DNA from 2 places in the Luteibacter anthropi genome. Region 2 is predicted to be linked to the other one. Evidence: riboswitches for the same ligand, from Rfam matches in the RefSeq annotation. Region 2 holds a riboswitch; the other holds the start of a gene.
The links. Region 2 has a riboswitch for fluoride ahead of KR767_RS16885 (hypothetical protein). Riboswitches for the same ligand answer to the same signal wherever they lie in the genome.
Positions count from the first base shown of each region.

Region 1: another riboswitch for fluoride. It lies ahead of KR767_RS15695 (voltage-gated chloride channel family protein); the one in region 2 lies ahead of KR767_RS16885 (hypothetical protein).

Region 1 covers NZ_CP077072.1:3,641,566-3,653,146, forward strand. Annotated here, with positions in the region: gene KR767_RS15690 (response regulator) at 22-3,435, shown strand; fluoride riboswitch at 3,501-3,562, shown strand; gene KR767_RS15695 (voltage-gated chloride channel family protein) at 3,644-4,960, shown strand; gene KR767_RS15700 (phospholipase D-like domain-containing protein) at 4,957-6,210, opposite strand; gene KR767_RS15705 (aromatic alcohol reductase) at 6,238-7,179, opposite strand; gene KR767_RS15710 (winged helix-turn-helix transcriptional regulator) at 7,286-7,672, shown strand; gene KR767_RS15715 (hypothetical protein) at 7,623-8,153, shown strand; gene KR767_RS15720 (asparagine synthetase B family protein) at 8,250-10,151, opposite strand; gene KR767_RS15725 (hypothetical protein) at 10,198-11,581, opposite strand, start outside.
Region 2 covers NZ_CP077072.1:3,973,508-3,979,962, reverse strand. Annotated here, with positions in the region: gene KR767_RS16895 (MutS-related protein) at 1-1,250, shown strand, start outside; gene KR767_RS16890 (MutS-related protein) at 1,247-2,779, shown strand; fluoride riboswitch at 2,817-2,881, shown strand; gene KR767_RS16885 (hypothetical protein) at 2,941-3,408, shown strand; gene KR767_RS16880 (histidine phosphatase family protein) at 3,405-4,058, shown strand; gene eno (phosphopyruvate hydratase) at 4,055-5,350, shown strand; gene KR767_RS16870 (DUF211 domain-containing protein) at 5,347-5,649, shown strand; gene KR767_RS16865 (hypothetical protein) at 5,646-6,191, shown strand; gene crcB (fluoride efflux transporter CrcB) at 6,203-6,455, shown strand, end outside.

The DNA.
Region 1 (11,581 bases), 330 kb from region 2:
CCCACCTTGCCCTGGTCCTCCATGACTTCCGACCCGAAGCCCCGCCGTCCGTCGCGTCGCGCCACCGGCGACACGCGTACCCTCATCGCCCTGGCGATCGTCATCGTGTTCTTCGTATGCAGCGGCCTGATCGCGGCGTCGAACATACGCACCATCCGCGACGACAACACGCTGGTGATCCGTTCGCAGGAGACCGTAGGCGCCCTGGGCGACATCCTGTCCAGCGTGCAGGATGCGGAAACGGGGCAGCGCGGCTTCCTGCTCACGGGCAACGAGCGCTACCTGGAACCCTACCGCAACGCGCTCGCGATCATTCCGGCACGCATGGATGCCATTCGCAGCGGGGTAAGTGGCGACTCGGGTCAGTCGATGCGCCTGCGTGAACTGGGTTCGCGCGTGCAGGACAAACTGGACGAACTGAACCAGACCATCGAGCTTCGGCGCACTCGTGGCCTGGAAGCGGCCCTGGTCGTGGTCAATTCCGATCGTGGCAAGGCTGCGATGGACGATATCCGCTCGCGCCTGGGTTCGATGCGTGCGGCCGAGTTCGACCAGCGCACCCGGCGCCTGGCGGAAATGGAAACCGCGTACAGCACGGCGTGGACCTCCGGCGCGGCCAGCGCCTTGCTGGGCATCGGCCTGACGTTGTTCGTGGGCATCCTCATCCGTCGCAATGCTGTCGCGCGCGAACGCGAGGCCTGGTTGCAGGCCGGGCGCCTGGAGCTGGGTGCCGCCATGGCGGGCGACAAGGACATGAGCGAGCTGGCGGGCGTGATCCTGTCCTTTCTCGCCCGCTTCCTGCGCGCCGAGGCGGGCCTCCTGTTCACGCCGTCGGCTCGCGGTTTCGAACGCGCCGGCGCCGTGGGCGTGGCACCGGAAGAGCCCGGCACGGCAAGCCGCACTACCGGCAGCCTGTTGAGCCGGGCCGTCGACGAGCGCCGTGTCGTGGTGGTGTCCGACGTGCCGGAGGGCTATTTCCAGGTGGGTTCCGGACTGGGCAAGGCACCGCCGCGTCACCTGGTGATCGTGCCGACGATCGGTGACGACCAGGTCCAGGGTGTCGTGGAACTGGGCTTTTTCAATCCGGTGGACGCCGAAGTAGTCGCCCTGCTGGAGCAGGCGTCGCCGGCCATCGCCATCGCGCTTCGCTCGGCCGCGTACCGCGCCGAATTGTCCCGTCTTCTCGAAGAGACCATGCGCCAGTCCGAAACCCTTCAGTTGCAGGGCGAAGAGCTGCGGGCGTCCAATGAGGAACTGGAAGAGCAGAGCAGGGCCTTGCGCGAATCGCAGCAGGAGCTGGAATCGCAGCAGGCCGAGCTGGAGCAGACCAACGCCCACCTGGCCGGACAGTCGCAGCAGCTGGAAGCCCAGCGCGACGAGCTGGCGCTCGCCAACGAAGCCATCGAGGCAAAGGCGCACGAAGTGCAGCGCGCCAGCCAGTACAAGTCCGAGTTCCTGGCCAACATGAGCCACGAACTGCGTACGCCGCTGAACTCCGCGCTGATCCTTTCCAAGCTGCTGGCAGACAATGCGCACGGCAACCTCACCGAAGAACAGGTGAAGTTCGCCCGCACCATCCACGCCTCGGGTGCCGATCTGCTCACGCTCATCAACGACATCCTCGACCTGTCGAAGATCGAGGCGGGCCATGTCGAGGTCCGTGGCGAAACCTTCGAGGTGAAGGGTCTGCTGGACGATATCGCCGCGTTGTTCTCGCCGGTGGCGAACGAGAAGGGCCTCACGCTCGACGTATCGTCGGCTACTGACTGCCCGGCATTTATCGAGAGCGATCGCCTGCGTATCGAGCAGGTGCTCAAGAACCTGTTGTCCAACGCCCTCAAGTTCACCGAAGCCGGAAGCGTGAATCTTTCGGTGCGAGCCGGCGCGAAGGGCATGGTGGTCTTTTCGGTCACCGACACCGGCATCGGCATCGCTGCGGACCAGCAGGCGCGCATCTTCGATGCGTTCCAGCAGGCGGACGGATCGATCAGCCGCCGCTACGGCGGCACGGGCCTGGGCCTGTCCATTTCGCTTGAGCTGGCGCGCCTGCTCGGCGGCGATATCTCCGTCGCAAGCGACCCGGGCCGGGGCAGCATGTTCACGCTGACCATCCCCGTGCGGCTCGCGAGCGCCCAGGCCGTGGTTGCGCGCGCACCGGCACCGGCCGTCGTTCCGATGCCTCCTGCACACCGCCCGGTCATGGCGCCCGCACCTGTCGCGCAGCGTGCTCCGGCGCCGGTATCCATCGATCCGCGCCATCTCATCCTGGTCATCGAGGACGACGTGGCGTTTGCCGGCATCGTCAGCCAGCTGGCCGAGGAAATGGGCTTCCGCTCGCTGGTGACCTCCACCGCGTCCGAGGCGCTGGCCGTGGCACGCGAGCAGATGCCACATGCCATCGTGCTCGACGTGGGGCTGCCGGACCAGTCGGGTCTGTCGGTGCTGGATATCCTCAAGCACGACGTGCGCACGCGTCATATCCCGATCCATGTCGTATCGGCGGAAGACCATTCGCGCACGGCGCTGTCGCTGGGCGCGGTGGGTTACCTGGTGAAACCGACCACCCGCGAGGCGCTGGCCCGCGTTCTGGATTCGCTGGAATCGCGACTGTCGCAGCGCCCCCGTCGCGTGCTCGTGGTCGAGGACGACGCGGTGCAGCTCGATGCCATCCGTCACCTGCTGGCGTCGGCGGATGTGGAAACCATCGGTGCCTCGTCTGCCGCCGATTGCCTCTCGTTGCTCAGCCACGAGACCTTCGACTGCATGGTGCTCGACCTGTCGTTGCCCGATACGTCCGGCTTCGCACTGCTGGAAACGCTCAGCAGCCAGGATACGTACGCGTTCCCGCCGGTGATCGTCTACACGGGGCGCGTGCTCTCCGCAGCAGAAGAAGACCGCCTGCGTCGTTATTCCAGCTCGATCATCATCAAGGGCGCGCGCTCGCCGGAACGCCTGCTCGACGAGGTGTCGTTGTTCCTGCATCGCGTGATTTCGGAACTGCCCGAGCCGCAGCAGGGCATGATCCGCGCGGCGCTGAATCGCGACGCCACGCTGGAAGGCCGTCGCATCCTTCTGGTGGAAGACGACGTACGCAACGTCTATGCCCTGATGAGTGTGCTCGAACCGCACGGCTGCGAGCTGACGATTGCCCGCAACGGTCAGGAGGCCATCGACGCGCTCCACGCGTCCGTGGATGGCGCGGATATCGACCTGGTGCTCATGGACATCATGATGCCGGTGAAGGATGGCCTGACCGCCACCCGCGAGATTCGCCAGGATCCGCGCTTTGCCGATCTGCCGATCATTGCGCTCACCGCCAAGGCGATGCCGGACGACCAGCAGCAGTGCCTGCAGGCAGGTGCGAACGATTACGTAGCCAAGCCGCTCGACGTGGACAAGCTGCTGTCGCTGATCCGCGTCTGGCTTACCGCCTGACCTTCGACGGGCGAGGCAAGGCGCAATAACCCGCGGCTTTAACAAGCCCGGGTGACCCGCTACACTGGCGGCACGGAGATGGCATGCCTCCGCGAACCGCCCTCGGGCTGATGATGCCTACGTATCCTGGAATCCTCCGGGGCGTAGGCTCGTGCGTTTCTCGCCCCGTTATTCCAGGTGTTTCAACGACACACCTTTTGGAATCCGCATGCGACGCCTTCGTTCACTGGAACAATGGGAACTGCTTCCCTACATGGGCAAGTGGCTGCTCATGGCTTGCGCGGCTGCCGTTCTGGCCGGCTCCGCTTCCGCTTTCTTTCTCCTGGCTCTGGAATGGGCGACGAACACCCGCGAGGCATCGCCGTGGCTGATCGGCTTTCTTCCCTTGGCAGGTTTCGTGGTGGGCTGGGCGTATCAGCGTGTGGGCAAGTCGGTGGAGGCGGGCAATAACCTCATCATCGACGAGATCCACGACCCTCGTAAGATCATCCCCCGGCGCATGGTGCCGCTGGTGCTTATCGGCACGGTGGTATCCCATCTCTTCGGCGCATCGGTGGGACGCGAGGGTACGGCCGTGCAGATGGGCGGTGCGCTGGCCGACCAGCTGACTCATGTATTCCGGCTGCGAGCCGACGACCGGCGCATCCTGCTGATGGCCGGCATGAGTGGTGGTTTTGCCGCAGTGTTCGGCACGCCGCTGGCAGGTGCATTGTTTGGCCTGGAAGTACTGGCTATCGGGCGCATGCGCTACGACGCGCTGTTTCCCTGCGTGATTGCCGCCATCGTGGCCGATCAGGTCTGCCTGGCGTGGGGTGTTCACCACACCCACTACGTGGTGGATCATGTCTGCGCACTCACGCTGCTGCCGGTGCTGGGCGTGATCGCGGCAGGTATCGTTTTCGGCCTCGTGGGCCTGCTCTTTGCCACGGCCACACATCATCTGGGTGGCTGGATGAAGCGGCGGATTGCCTATGCGCCACTACGCCCGTTGCTGGGTGGTGCGGTGATTGCGCTGTCTGTCAGCGTCCTGCCTGCATGGCGGTATATCGGACTGGGCATTCCGACCATCGTGGAAGCCTTTCAGCATCCTGTTGCGCCCTGGGATTTCGCGGGCAAGTTTGCCTATACGGTCGCGTCGCTGGCGTCGGGCTTCAAGGGTGGCGAGGTGACACCGCTGTTCTATATCGGCGCCACGCTGGGTAATGCGCTGGCACCTCTGCTGCATCTGCCTGTCGGGATGTTGGCCGGGTTGGGTTTCGTCGCGGTATTCGCCGGCGCGGCGAACGTGCCGCTGGCCTGCACGGTGATGGCGATCGAACTGTTCGGGCCGTCCATCGCGCCGTTCGCACTGATTGCGTGCGTTGTGAGCTATCTGTTTTCCGGACACGCAGGCATTTATCACGCCCAGCGCCTTGGCCGGGCCAAGCATGTGCGGCACCTGCCGGAGGATCTGCGGCTGGCCGAGGTCAAGGCATACAGGAAGAAGCTACGCGAGACCCCGGCCGTGACGGACGACGTACCTTAAGGCTGTTTCGCGGTGGGCTGGAATGCGCTTAGCGGCTTGACGTAAGGGCCGTTCCAGTCTGCGTCGAAGATGCGGCCAAGGGGGCGCACCAGCGGGCCGTGGATGAAGATCGAGGCATTCACGGCACTTTCGAAGTAGCTCCAGCTCCAGTTGCCGGTGCCGACAAAGCCCGACTCGTCGTCGACGAGAGCGTACTTGGCATGTTCGACACGGGCGTAGGGAATGGGGCCGGACGACGCCTGCGGCAGGCTGGAATACTTCACTTCCACGCCGGGCATGAGCGCCAGGCTTTGCAGGTAGGCGAGGTCATGGCCGCGCAGTGCCCAGTCGGCCACGATGACCTGTACCTGCACGCCGCGTGCGGCGGCATTGCGGATGGCAAGATCCAGTGCGGTCCAGTAGCCCTTGGGGCCGAAGTCCTTGAAGGCCGACATCGTCATCACCTGGATGCGGATGCGGGTGCGTGCCTGGTCGAGCATCTGCGTCAGCGTCGGTGCTTCCAGCGTCAGCCAGGACGGCTGGAGCGCTGCGGGGCTGAAGGCGGGGAAGATAGTCGACGGGCCATCGTCCTTGCCGTTGATGACGACGGGGGAGAGCACGGTGGCCGGTTCGAACGAGGGGGCGGGTACGAGCGGTGCGGCCACCAGCGCATCGGCCGGTTTTTCGGCCAGGTGCCACAGGTGGTCGAATTCCGCACGGAACGTCTTGCCGATGCGTTCGTCGCCGATATGCACGCCCACTTCGTGGATGTGCTGGATGGCACGCCAATCCCAGTTCTGGCTGCCCACGAAGACATCGCGATCGTCGATCTCCATGAACTTCACGTGCAGCACGCCGCCGGTGAGGTCCTTTACCGGCATCTGGCGGATCGTGATGCCGGGCAGGCCCGTCAGTGCATCGACCCAGGGCTGGCTTTCATGCATGAAGCTGGTGTCGATGAGCAAGTTCACCCGCACCCCTTTCTTCGCCTGCGCGACCAGCGCATCCACGATGGGCGAAAGCGCATGGCCGGGCGGGTTGGTCAGGTAGAAGGCGGCGATGTCGATATGGTCTTTCGCGCCCTTGATCATCGACAGCCAGGTAGGGCCGGTGCGTGCCGTATCGGGCAGGCCGTAGCTGGTTTCTTCCGGAACGCTCTCGACCCATTCGAAGGTGCTTTGCTGGCGCGCCGCCGGAGCCGCATGGCTCGACAGGGGAATCAGTGCAAAAGCGGCGGCAAGGGCCAGCAGGGGACGGCGGGTTGAGCGCATGCGGAGGAACCTGGCGAGTGTTGATCGTTATAGAGTAACACCGCCGTGTGACGGTTGGTTCGCGTGCGCCGCAAGCCACGCAGGAACCTCGGTCACCGCGATATCCTGCGCTGCGTTGAAGGTGACGGCCTTGTCCCAGGCAACGCCGGTATCGCGCGCGAAGGCCAGGTGGTACCGGCGCATCTTGTCGTGCGGATGGGCCTGCACGGCGTCGCGCAGTGCGTCGACGGTCCACAGGTTGCGCTGCGTTTTCCTGCCCAGGTAAGCGTCCACCATGTCGGCCAGGCGTTCGTAAGTAAACGTGTCGCCCGCCACGAAGATCACCTTGTCGTCGATGCGAGGCTCATGGGCGAGGATGGCAGCGGTGAGCTGCCCGATGTCTTCGGGCGTGGTCACGGTGAGGCGGTTGTCCCAGCGCCCCAGTGCATTCACTTTCGCCGCTTCGAGATCGACAACGCCGAAGGCAGGTTCAAAGAGGAAACTGGTGAACATGCCGGTGGATACGATGACCCAGTGCGTGCGCGACTGCGCCCGCAGCATGTCGCGCACGTCGAGCTGTTCGTCGAAGATGCCCTGGTCACTGCCGCGTCCCACGACGTCGTAATCCACGCCGAACTGCCAGGGCACGTAGCGATCCACCCCCGCGCGAAGCACGGCGGCAGTGATGCGGCGTTGCGTGCCCGCGCCGCCGACGAACCCCGTGCAGCAGATGACCGTGGCGTAGGACGCGAATATACCGGCAAGCTCTTCTTCCGGTGCGCTGGCGAGGTCACAGCGGACGATATCCACGCCAAGCGCACACAGGGCAGCATCGCGGGTCGAATCCGTTTCGTGTGGCCGGGCAGGTCGTAGCAGCACGCTGAGCCTGCCCTTGACCGGCTGCGCCGCGAGGGACTTCAGTACCGCCATGCCCAGTTCCCCCGCGCCGATGACAAGGGTGTGCTGTTCCGTGGTTTTGATCGCGGGCATCGTTTTTCGACTTCTGTGGGGAGACGTGGCATAAGCTGAGGTGCGGGCGATTCGCGGACAAGAAGGCACACGAGTGATACCGGACGACATTCCCTTCGCAGAGGTCATGGCGCGCTCACGGGCGGCCTGCGAGGCACTGAGCGACGAAGACGGCGGCCTGAAGCGCGAGGTGCTGGCCCATGCGGGCAATCGCTGGTCCCTGGGCATCGTGTACGAGCTGGGCGTGGCGGGGACGCTTCGCCATGCCGAACTCGCGCGTCGGCTTCGTGGCGTCACCCAGCGCATGCTCACCAGGTCGCTACGGCAGCTTGAGCGCGACGGGCTCATCGCACGGCACGACCATGCCGAAGTGCCGCCACGGGTGGATTACACGCTTACATCGCTTGGAAAAGGCCAGCTGACGGGGATGCTGCCGCTGTGGACGTGGGTTATGGATAACGCAGATGCCTTCCGCGCCGCACGTCACCGCTTCGATGGTGATGACGCGACCTGACCGGAATCGTTACCATGCCCGGCTGACAGACGTATTGGAGATACCGGTGACGCAAGTTCCTCCCCAGAGCGTGACCGATGAGAGGGTATTCCAGGCCCGCGTGGAGCAGGCCTGTGCGACGAATGCTGCCGTCGCTTCGTTATTGTCAGACGCCGGAGTGCTGAATCCGGCCGGCACCTGGCTGGTGCAGGTGTTGAAAGGGCAGGCTGCGGTCACGCAGGCGGCGCACGATACGGCCCTGGCCGCCGACGAATTGCGCAAATACCAGAAATTCGCGCGCCCCGGTCAGCCCAGTCCGCATATCGTCCAGCTCCGGCAAAAACAAGCCGCGGCACGCCAGGCCTCCGCCCGGGGCAAGCAGGCGTATACCAAGGCCGCGATGGAATTCGCCCGCACACTGCCGCTGACCATCCCCCCACGCGAATCGCTGGACAGCGTAGTGACACGCTGGATCACACTGAACATCCCCATCCAGAAATAAGCCACCCTAACCCGTCATTCCTGCGAAAGCAGGAATCCAGCGCCCCGGTAGCCGTTTATCGCCGACGCATCACATCGGCTCCTGCTCCGCCCATCCTCACGGCCCTGGGCTCCTGCTTTCGCAGGAGCGACGACTCTGCTGCCACGCCTGAAACATCAGCACCGGCCATAGATGTCCGTGCCACTGCTGTCGCCCTTCAAGAAACGCCTCCCATATCGGCAGGATTTCCTCCGGATCGAAAATACCCTGCTGTTGCAGGTAACGGCGATTGAGCAAGTCACCGGCCCACTCGCGCAAAGGCCCGCGAAGCCACGCCGCAACCGGTGCTTCAGCGATGGGCTTGTGTGTCGCCAGCAGTTTCTCCGGGAGATTTCGTTCCGCCAGCCTCTTCAGCACCAGCTTGTGCTCCCGGTATCCGTACCGGTAAGCCACGGGCAGGCGCCATGAAAAGCGCCACACCGATTCATCCATGAACGGAAAGCAGGGCGTCACGCCATGCGCCATGCAGGCTGCTTCGGCGGAAGGCAGCAGCCCCTCGCCAAGCCGCATACGCTGGTCGACATACTGGAGCCGGTCGGCCGTCGCTTCCGTATCCAGCCATTCGTCGGGCCGGGAAAACACGGTGGGATAGGCGTCCGTTCCCGGTACGGCAAGCCCGGGATGCTGCCAGAGTGTCGTCGCATCGTGGTAGTGGTCTTCCACGGACGTGGCTGCGAGTTTCACAAAGGGGTCGCGCGCATGACCACTCCACGCGTGAGCCTTCCTTGCCAGTTTGAATGATCCCAGCCGCTGCCGGAAACGCATCGGCAGGGAGCCTACGAATCGTGCCTGGCGTGTCGCACGTCGGTAGGCATCATGGCCGAAGAACAGCTCATTGGCGCCCTCGCCAAGCACGATCTGCTTATGGGCATGACCAGCGGCCCCGGCAGCCATGCCAAGTATCACGGCGGAAGGCAGGCACGGCGGCTCGCTGGCCGTGCTGATGACCCGCTCGACCTGTGACAGGACATCGTTGTGTCCCAGCACCACCGGATCGAAATGGCAGCCCAGGTAGCTCGCGATCCTGTCGGCGCGTTCCAGGTTCTGGGTCTGTCCTTCGAAGCCGACGGCAAACGTCTGTAGAGGCTCTTCCTGCTGAGCCTGGAGCATGGCGGCGATGACGCTCGATTCGACATCACCGGTCAGCAGGGCGCAGGACTGCCTTCCATGGCGTGCCTCGATCGACATCGCCAGTACGTCGCGCAGATCCGTTTCGGCTGTTCGCAGTCCGTCGGATCGCCGTTCTGCGATTTCTCCCAGCACCTCCTTGCGAACGTCCCAGTAACGCCTGAATGGCAGGTCGGTAACGTGGGCCGGGGGAGCACCATCAAGCTGAAACTGCACGAAGCAGCCGGCCGGCAATCTGGAAACGTCCTTGTAGATGCTATGAGGCGATGGGATATACCCATGCCTCAGCAGTGTGGCAACGGCACTCCTGTCGATCGCAAGTGGGCTGGCCAGTTGCTCGATGGCATTCACTTCGGTGGCAAAAAGCAAGCCGTCTGCCGTGCTGGCGATGTACAACGATTTCTCGCCCATCTTGTCGCGCGAGAGGGTAAGGGTGGCTTCGACGCTATCGATCACGGCGACACAGGCGGATCCACGTATCTGTGCGATCGCACTCCCGACGCCTTGCGAGCGGATGCGTCGTATCAGCCTGTCCGCCGGCGAATCCAGGTCCTGCATGGCCCACATGACGGGCGATTCATCGCGGGAAAGCGTGAGGTCACCGGCAACGACCACGATGTAGCGACCGTCGTTGGAACGGGCGGTGGTCGCAGAGACCGGACCGTGGGCCGGCCGGCATGCGGCGATGGCAACGCCGAGAGGTGCATGGGCCTGCACATGACGCACATGACCTCGATGTGGCATGGCCGACAGCATGTGCCCGGACAACGACATCAGCGATTCTTCGGACATCGGGCGATAGGCTCGCCACACGCCAGCCAGACCGGACATATCGATCACCTGCCAAGAGAGGGGTATTCAGGAGAGGGGCGGAGCATCAACCGCGCGAAGAGGTTGCGCTGCCGCGCCATCGGGCATGCAGGGCAGGCGGCGCGATGGTGGCGAGGATGCCGGCCACGGCCAGGCTGATGCACAGGATGGCGAGTGAGCCGTAGATGCTCCCGGTAACGGAGGTGGCGATGAGCGAAGGGTAATCGTCGTTCGGTCCCGTCCTGTCCAGCACGGTCAGGGCTTCGGCCAGGCGTAGTGGGCGCCCTGGCGGCAGTGCCTCATTGGGACCGGGCAGCAGGCCGCCGATGTAGATCTGGTTCATCAGAGAAAACGCGCCCACCAGGCCAAAGGTTCCACCCAGGAACGCGGCGGCCAGTCCCAGCCGGAGCGGATTGCGCGAGCCATCGCCGGGGCTGAGGCTGGACAGTCGCATCATGCAGCATGCGATGGCACCGCCCAGGGCCGTACCCGCGATCATCGCGAAGCCGACCCAGCTCGCCTGGGATCGCGTGAGATAGAGGCCGAAGCAAGCGGCCGACGTCACTGCGATGCAGATGGGTATGAAGGCGTGTCGCAATGGACGCGGCACATGGGCCCATAACAGGGGGCCTGCGACGAAAGCACTGATGACGAAGACACATAGCCGGACTTCCGGTCTCATCGATCCGGGTGGATCGATATCCGGGTTGCCGATCGAGAGGATGACCAGGATCGCCAGCGCGGATACCCCGCAGCTCAGCAGGGAAAGCAGGGCGCGCCTGAGCGGAGTGGACCACAACGAGCGTGGCGAGACCTTGATGCCGCGCGTGGCATTCAGGCGGGCGAGATAGAGCCCTGCAAAGATGAGGCCGTCGATCAGCAGCATGGCGGACGACAGCACCTGCTTGCGGTGATCCACGTTGCGCACGAACGCAAGGCAGAACGAGATCAGGGAGACGGTCGACAGCAGGGCAAGCCAGGGGTCGATCCTGAGCCGGTGGCCCTGCTTTGCCGGCCAGGTGACCGGGCACAGGATCAGTGCTATCGACGATGCCGCCACGGCCACGAGGAAACCGCCGTCGGGCGTGCTGATCGTGTCGATCAGGGGAAGGACATCGGCTGTCAGCAGGTAGAGCGCCACCGCAGGCAGTGCATGCAATGCAACCCGGGAAGCCGCCTTCGGTGCAGGAAAGAGATGGGTTGCGTTCCTGGCCAGCCAGATGAGGTGCAGGCCGATACCCGCGCCATAGGCGAAGCTGGCCGCCAGCATGAACCAGATGTCGATGCCACCGTGAAAGGTTGCCGAGGCGAGGCCTGTAAGCACGAAACCCGGAAGCAGGCCACTGCGGATACCGGGCGCGATGGGGTCGGATCGTAGCGACAGGAACACCACGGACGTGCCCATGGGCATCATGGCCAGCACCCACTCACCTTGTTCCCAGGTGATTCCA
Region 2 (6,455 bases):
GGGCAAACGAGCAGGCGTCGACGCTGGAACTAGCCCGTTACCAACTCACGGCAGTGAGCGCCTACTGCACCGGCGTAAGGGACATCCTACAAGCACTCCGGCAAGGCCCGGCGGCGTCCGACGCGCTGGCCGGACTGACGCACTATTTATCGACCTATGCGGCGTCCGATGGCTTCCTCGCCATGGCAAACCGCGCGTCGAAGCTCGAGAGCGAGCTGGACGTGCTCCGCTATGGACTGCGTCTGGGACCGGGTTACGTCGCCGTCGAGAGCGTGGCGCGCGACGAGGATTATGCGGCAGTCGTCGCGCAGGCCTTCGCGCGCTTTCGCGTCGACGGGGCCAAGGACTACCGTACGGCGTACCAGGGCCCGCGGCATCTCAACGGCCTTGAAGAGCGGATTCTCATCGAGTTGGCGGACGAGCACCGAGTTCTATTCGATGAGCTGACGCGCTTTGCCGCTGACTACGCGGACCCTATCGATCCCGTCGTCGCCCAAGTTCGGAGCGAGGTGGCGTTTTATACAACGGTGTTCGATGTGGTCCAGGAGAGCGAGCGTCTGGGCCAGCCGTGGTGTTTGCCGGAGTTCATCGCGGCGCACGATAGGACGATTGTCGTTGAGGCCGCAGACGTAGCCCTGCTTCATCCGGCGATAGGTGACCCGACGCATGTTGTCCGTAACGACCTGGACAGAACTGCTGCCGAGCAACTTATCGTTATCACCGGGCCCAACCAAGCGGGGAAAACGACCTTCGCTCGGATCTGGGGCCAGCTGCACGTGCTTGCTCGAGTCGGTTGCCCTGTGCCTTCCCGATCCGCGTCTATTCCCTTTGTGCGCTGTGTAGAGACGCATTTCGAGCGCGCAGAACTGGCGGGTTCTCAGCGCGGCAAATTGAAAGACGACCTGGTGCGGATCCACGAAATCGTTGAACGTGCCGACCCGGATACGTTGGTGATACTCAACGAACTCTTCGCCTCGACGACGACGGCCGATGCGATTGACCTCTCGCGCGACATCTTAGAGCGGCTAGTCGATCGTGGCGCCACGATTGTGTGTGTGACTTTCCTCTGGGAGTTGGCGCAGGCTGGACCAGCGATGGCCAGCTGGATAGGCAGTGTCACCACCGAGGACGCTCGGCAACGCACTTACCGCATACGTCGAGGCCCTCCAGAAGGACAGGCCCATACGGAGGCGTTGGCCGCAAGCTACGGCCTTACCCAAGCGCAGCTGGCCAAGAGGATGATGCGATGAAGCCGCGCCTTCTTTGGCCTAATAGCGATCTCGTGGCGCACGATGATGTTAGGGCCGCCGCGCCTGCCGCATGGGCAGACCTGGATCTTGACCTTATCGTGGAGGCGATTTCAGCGAACGACCGGCCGTTAAAGGCCATCGTCACTGCTGTCTTTGCGGCGCCGCTCTCCACGGGTGACGTCATTCGCTCACGTCAGGCGGTCCTTGCGGACGTGGCCGACCACCTGGCGATGGCACAGGAGCTGCACGATATTGCGCGCGACGCTATGGATGCGAAGCGGCGAAGTACAAGCGGGTTCTACGGTGTCTACGCCTCGTCGATCCTGCACGGAAGCGTCAGCGTCCTGAAAGAGTTGCTTGACGCGCTTCGTCAAACACGCACAGTCGCCGATCGGTGGATCACCACGGCATCCGCCGATCGCGTAACGCAATGGCTGAGCGAGTTACGGGAAAATCTGGATGACGGCTATCTCAACGAGGTCTCAACGCATCTGGAGCGATTGGCCGACCGCGGCGAGCTCTCCGTAACCGCGCGTCTCGGACCGATGAACCAGAGTATCGATTTGACCCTGCGAGCACGAAGTGGACCACCACGACGTTGGTGGACTCGGATGCTCGGCTACGTTCCGGGGAAGCACACCATACGAATTGCCGACCGCGACGAGGGCGGTGCTCGTGCGTTGGGTGAGCTGAGGGACAAGAGCATCAATGAGGTCGCCAACGCGTTGGCACAGTCGGTCGACTACCTTCTTGGATTCTTCGACCTGGTACGGCGAGAACTCGCGTATTACCTGGCGGTCGCGCAATGGAGCCACGCGTCGCACGATGCTGGGACACCGTTGTGCGTCCCCCTCTTCCCGAAAGGCAAGAAAGGCATCACCGCGGGCGGCTTAATTCCGTTAAGCGTCGCCTTACGACCGCCGGGAACAGCGGTTGCCAATGCCTTTGATTCGTCGCCCGCGCCGCTAGCGATCATCACCGGCCCGAATCAAGGCGGGAAGACCACGTTCCTCCGTGCGCTGGGTCAAGCCCAGTGGCTTGCCCAAATTGGCTCGCCGGTTCCGGCCACCTCATATGAGTGCGACTTGTTCGATGGTTTCTTCTCGCACTTCAAGCAAGCAGAAGACAACGAGTTAAAGCACGGAAAGTTCGACGAGGAACTCCTGCGGTGGAGTCGGCTGATCGACGAGCTCGGAAAGCACTCGCTTGTCCTTTCCAACGAGTCGCTCTCCAGTACCGACGCCCGGGAAGCCACGGCCCTTGCCGCGATTCTCTTCGATTCATTGGCCGCTGCAGGTCACCACGTGGTCGCCGTAACGCACTTGGCGACGTTGTCCGAGGTCGTCACCAGTTGCCATACAGACTGGCAGGTCGAACGTGGCCTTGATGGACAAAGAGGCTATCGGTTTGACCCCAACCCTCCGGATAAGTCGAGCCACGCGAGGGACATCTTCAACCAGGTATTTGGCGAAGCTCCGATCAGACCACGGGCTGAACGGATGCCACTCGCGAGTGAAATAAACCCATGATCTTGCTTGTTATGGCTGCCCGGGAAGGAGTAGCGTACGGCTTACAGGAGATGGCATTCCTCCTGACCCAACCGCCGAGCGGCTGATGATGCCTACCCACGCGCAGCATGGCGGTTGGGTAGTTCCATTCGCCGGCTGCGCTCCTGACTTCGGAGTGCACTATGAATGCCATCACCCATCATCTTCGTCCGCCGCATGATGCCGTCGCCGCCGGCAAATGGGACGCACCGCAGCCCGTCCGCTGGATGGTTCTTTACGATGGAACCCCTGCGGCCGATGAAGCAGTCGCCGCCGGGATGGAGCACGCACGCGAAGGGGGCGCGGCGCTGTTCCTCGTCGCGGCAGACCTGCGAGCCGATCCCCATGACCGAACGGACTATGCGCGTGCATTGAGCGATGACCTCTCAACCTTCTCGCGCTTCGCTGCCAAGGCAGGCCTGGATGTTGACGGGACCTACATTGAACATCCCAATGTGGACAACCTGCTCGCAGTCGCCGCCTCGCACGCGGTCACCGGGATCATCGTGACGACACCTTTTCCGGAAGGACTTCTAGGCGAGTTCGCGCAACGTAGTGAGCTACCTCGACTGGTCGCCCTCACCGGTGATGGGCGTGGGGGTGCGGTATGAAGCGTCTCATTCTTATCCGGCATGGCCACGTTGATGGCCTTGATCCACCGATGTTTCGAGGTCGGTACGAGCTGGATCTGTCAGGCAAAGGTCGCGCCCAACTTCCCGAGCTTTCGGCAGCGATGGAGCGGTGGTTGCCCATCGGCATGGTGGTCTCTAGCCCCCGCCGCCGGGCGCACGAAACAGCGACAGCCATCACGATGCAATGGGGCGGCGAGCCATGCGTCGAAGCCGGTCTGGACGACATTGATTACGGGAACTGGACCGGTCGCGCGCATGCCGATATCGCACGCGATGAACCTGAGGCGTGGGCTGCGTGGCAAAGCATTCCCGGCCGTTTCCGGTTCACCGGCGGCGAATCTCTGCTGGACGTGCAGGCTCGCGCCGTCAAGGCAACCGAGCTCCTGCTTACCCGGATGACGGAAGACCAGGCCCTCCTCGTCGTCTCCCATGACTCCACGATTCGCGTACTTCTGAGTTACTTCGCCGGTCAAACGCTGGAGGGCTATCGACGGTGGCGTGTCGACCCGGCCGGGATGACCGTCATCGAGTTCACGCACGGCGCGCCGTCGATCGTGCACGTCAACCAGACAAGCCACTTACGTTCTACAGAAGACACCGGTGTCGCACAGACCAAGGAGATTGCATGAACCAGATCCGCCGTATCGATGCCCTCGAAGTCCTCGACTCGCGTGGCTTTCCGACCATCGAGGCCGTCGTCACGCTGGAATACGGTGCGCAGGGCCGCGCGATCGTCCCCTCCGGTGCCTCAACAGGTCGAAAGGAGGCTCATGAACTGAGAGATGGGGGCACACGGTACGGGGGACGAGGCGTCCGACACGCCGTTCGCAACGTCCTCGACATCATTGCACCCGCATTGGCTGGGGACGCGTTCGCTCGCCAGGCCGACCTGGATGACCGCTTGATTGCGCTCGATGGCACTGTGCAAAAGACAGTGCTGGGCGCAAACGCCATGCTCGCCGTCTCGATGGCGTTCGCGCGTGCATGCGCTGTGGCCGCTAAGAAGCCACTGCACGAGCACCTTGCGCCGGGTAGCGCCTTGCTGCCGGTGCCATGCCTGAATGTCATCAACGGCGGCGCTCATGCGGACAGCACGCTCGATTTTCAGGAGTTCAAGATCCTGCCACACGGGGCGACCTCCTTTGCCGAGTCGATCGAGATGGGCGAAGGGGTTTTTCACGCCCTCAAGAAGCGGCTGGGCAAAAGTGGCTACAGCACGGCGGTGGGCGACGAGGGCGGCTTCGCACCGCACCTTAAGTCGCACGAAGAAGCCGTAGAGATCATCCTGGACGCCATCGTCCTGGCGAGATACCGACCCAGCCACGACGTGAGTATCGGCCTTGACCCGGCCGTCAGCGCGTTCTGGCAGGACAACGGCACGTATGTCTTTCCCCGGATGGGAATCACCATGGACAGTGGCGAGCTCATCGACCTCTGGGACCGCTGGCTTAAAGCCTATCCGATCCGTTTGCTTGAAGATCCGATGGGCGAAGACGACTGGGAGGGCTGGGTCGAGGCGACGAAGCGACTGGGCAACCGCGTTGAATTGGTGGGGGACGATTTGTTCTGTACGAACCCTGCCTACGTCGAGATGGGCATCCAGCGATCGGTCGCTAACTCGGTCCTCATCAAGCCCAACCAAATTGGAACGTTAACCGAAACCTTCGCGTGCGCCGGACTCGCCCAATCCGCCGGCTACGGCATCTATGTGTCGCACCGCTCCGGAGAGACCGAAGATTCGTTCATTGCGGATCTCGCCGTAGCGTTGGGTGGGGGGCACCTGAAGACCGGATCCGGTTGTCGCGGTGAGCGCACGGCTAAGTTCAACCAGCTTCTGCGGATCGAGCGCGAACTGGGAAGCCTTGCCCGTTTTCCGGGGGGCGCAGCCTTCAAGACCCTCAATCGCACGGAGGCCGCGTGAACCCATCCACCGCATTCAACGTTCGACGTATCGTGATGGACGTCGACAAGGCAGTCGCACGGCCATCGTTGGAGGACATTGCCAAGGCCGTGTCAGCCTGCCGCGGTGTCGAAGCCCTGAACCTGACCGTGGGGGAGATCGACATCGAGACCGTTGGCATGGATCTGACCATCGAGGGCAATGGGCTGGATATCGAGCAAATCGTGGCGGCGATACATGAGTCCGGCGCTGTGGTGCACAGCGTTGACCAGCTCGTGTGTGGCGAGCGCCTCATCGATGCGGTGGAGCGGCATCGATGAGGCCATCCAACCCGTGGGCGTTCGTGGCTATTCGTCTTGATCTGGTCGCCGGACTGGTCGATGGGATATTGACGGCGCTGACACTGGGAGCCGGTCATCTGCTCCCGGGTGCGGCGCCCATGAGCCTTACGCTAGCTCTTCGCGTGGCCGTCGCCTCGGCTGTCTCGGGTGCCTTCATCTTCCTCGTCGCCCATTACGCCGACCTGCGCAGCGAATTCATCGAAGCGGAGCGACAGCTCAATCTTCTTGCCCACGGACAACTCGCTGCCAGCCAACTCGGTAAGGCGGCCTTTCGCGAGGCCGCCGTCAAGGCGTCGGCAGCCTGCGGCGCCACGTTTGCAGGGGCTCTTGTCCCGATGTCTATGGCCATCTTGGTGCCCTCATGGCGGTCAGCCCCTCTCTTTGTCTCGCTCACGGCTCTCGGGGCACTCGGTGTGTGGCTATCGCACACCGTCCACGGACGTCCCATCCGATGGATTGTCGCGCTGGTATTGGTAGGCGGCTTGCTGAGCACACTTGGCGCGTTTCTTCACATTGCCTGATGAGTCTTCCCATGCCCCTTACCGCCTTAGCGCTATGCATCGGCGCCACCCTTGGCACATTTCTTCGCTACCTCCTGGCACAAATGTTCAATGCGGCGTTCCCCTCGCTCCCGATGGGAACGCTCGCCGCCAACCTCCTTGGCGGATTTCTTATGGGTCTGGCGCTTGCGAGCTTCATGGCCTATCCGCAGATGCCCCTGGCCTTGCGCCTGGGTATCACCACGGGATTTCTGGGCGGGCTCACCACGTTCTCCACCTTTTCGG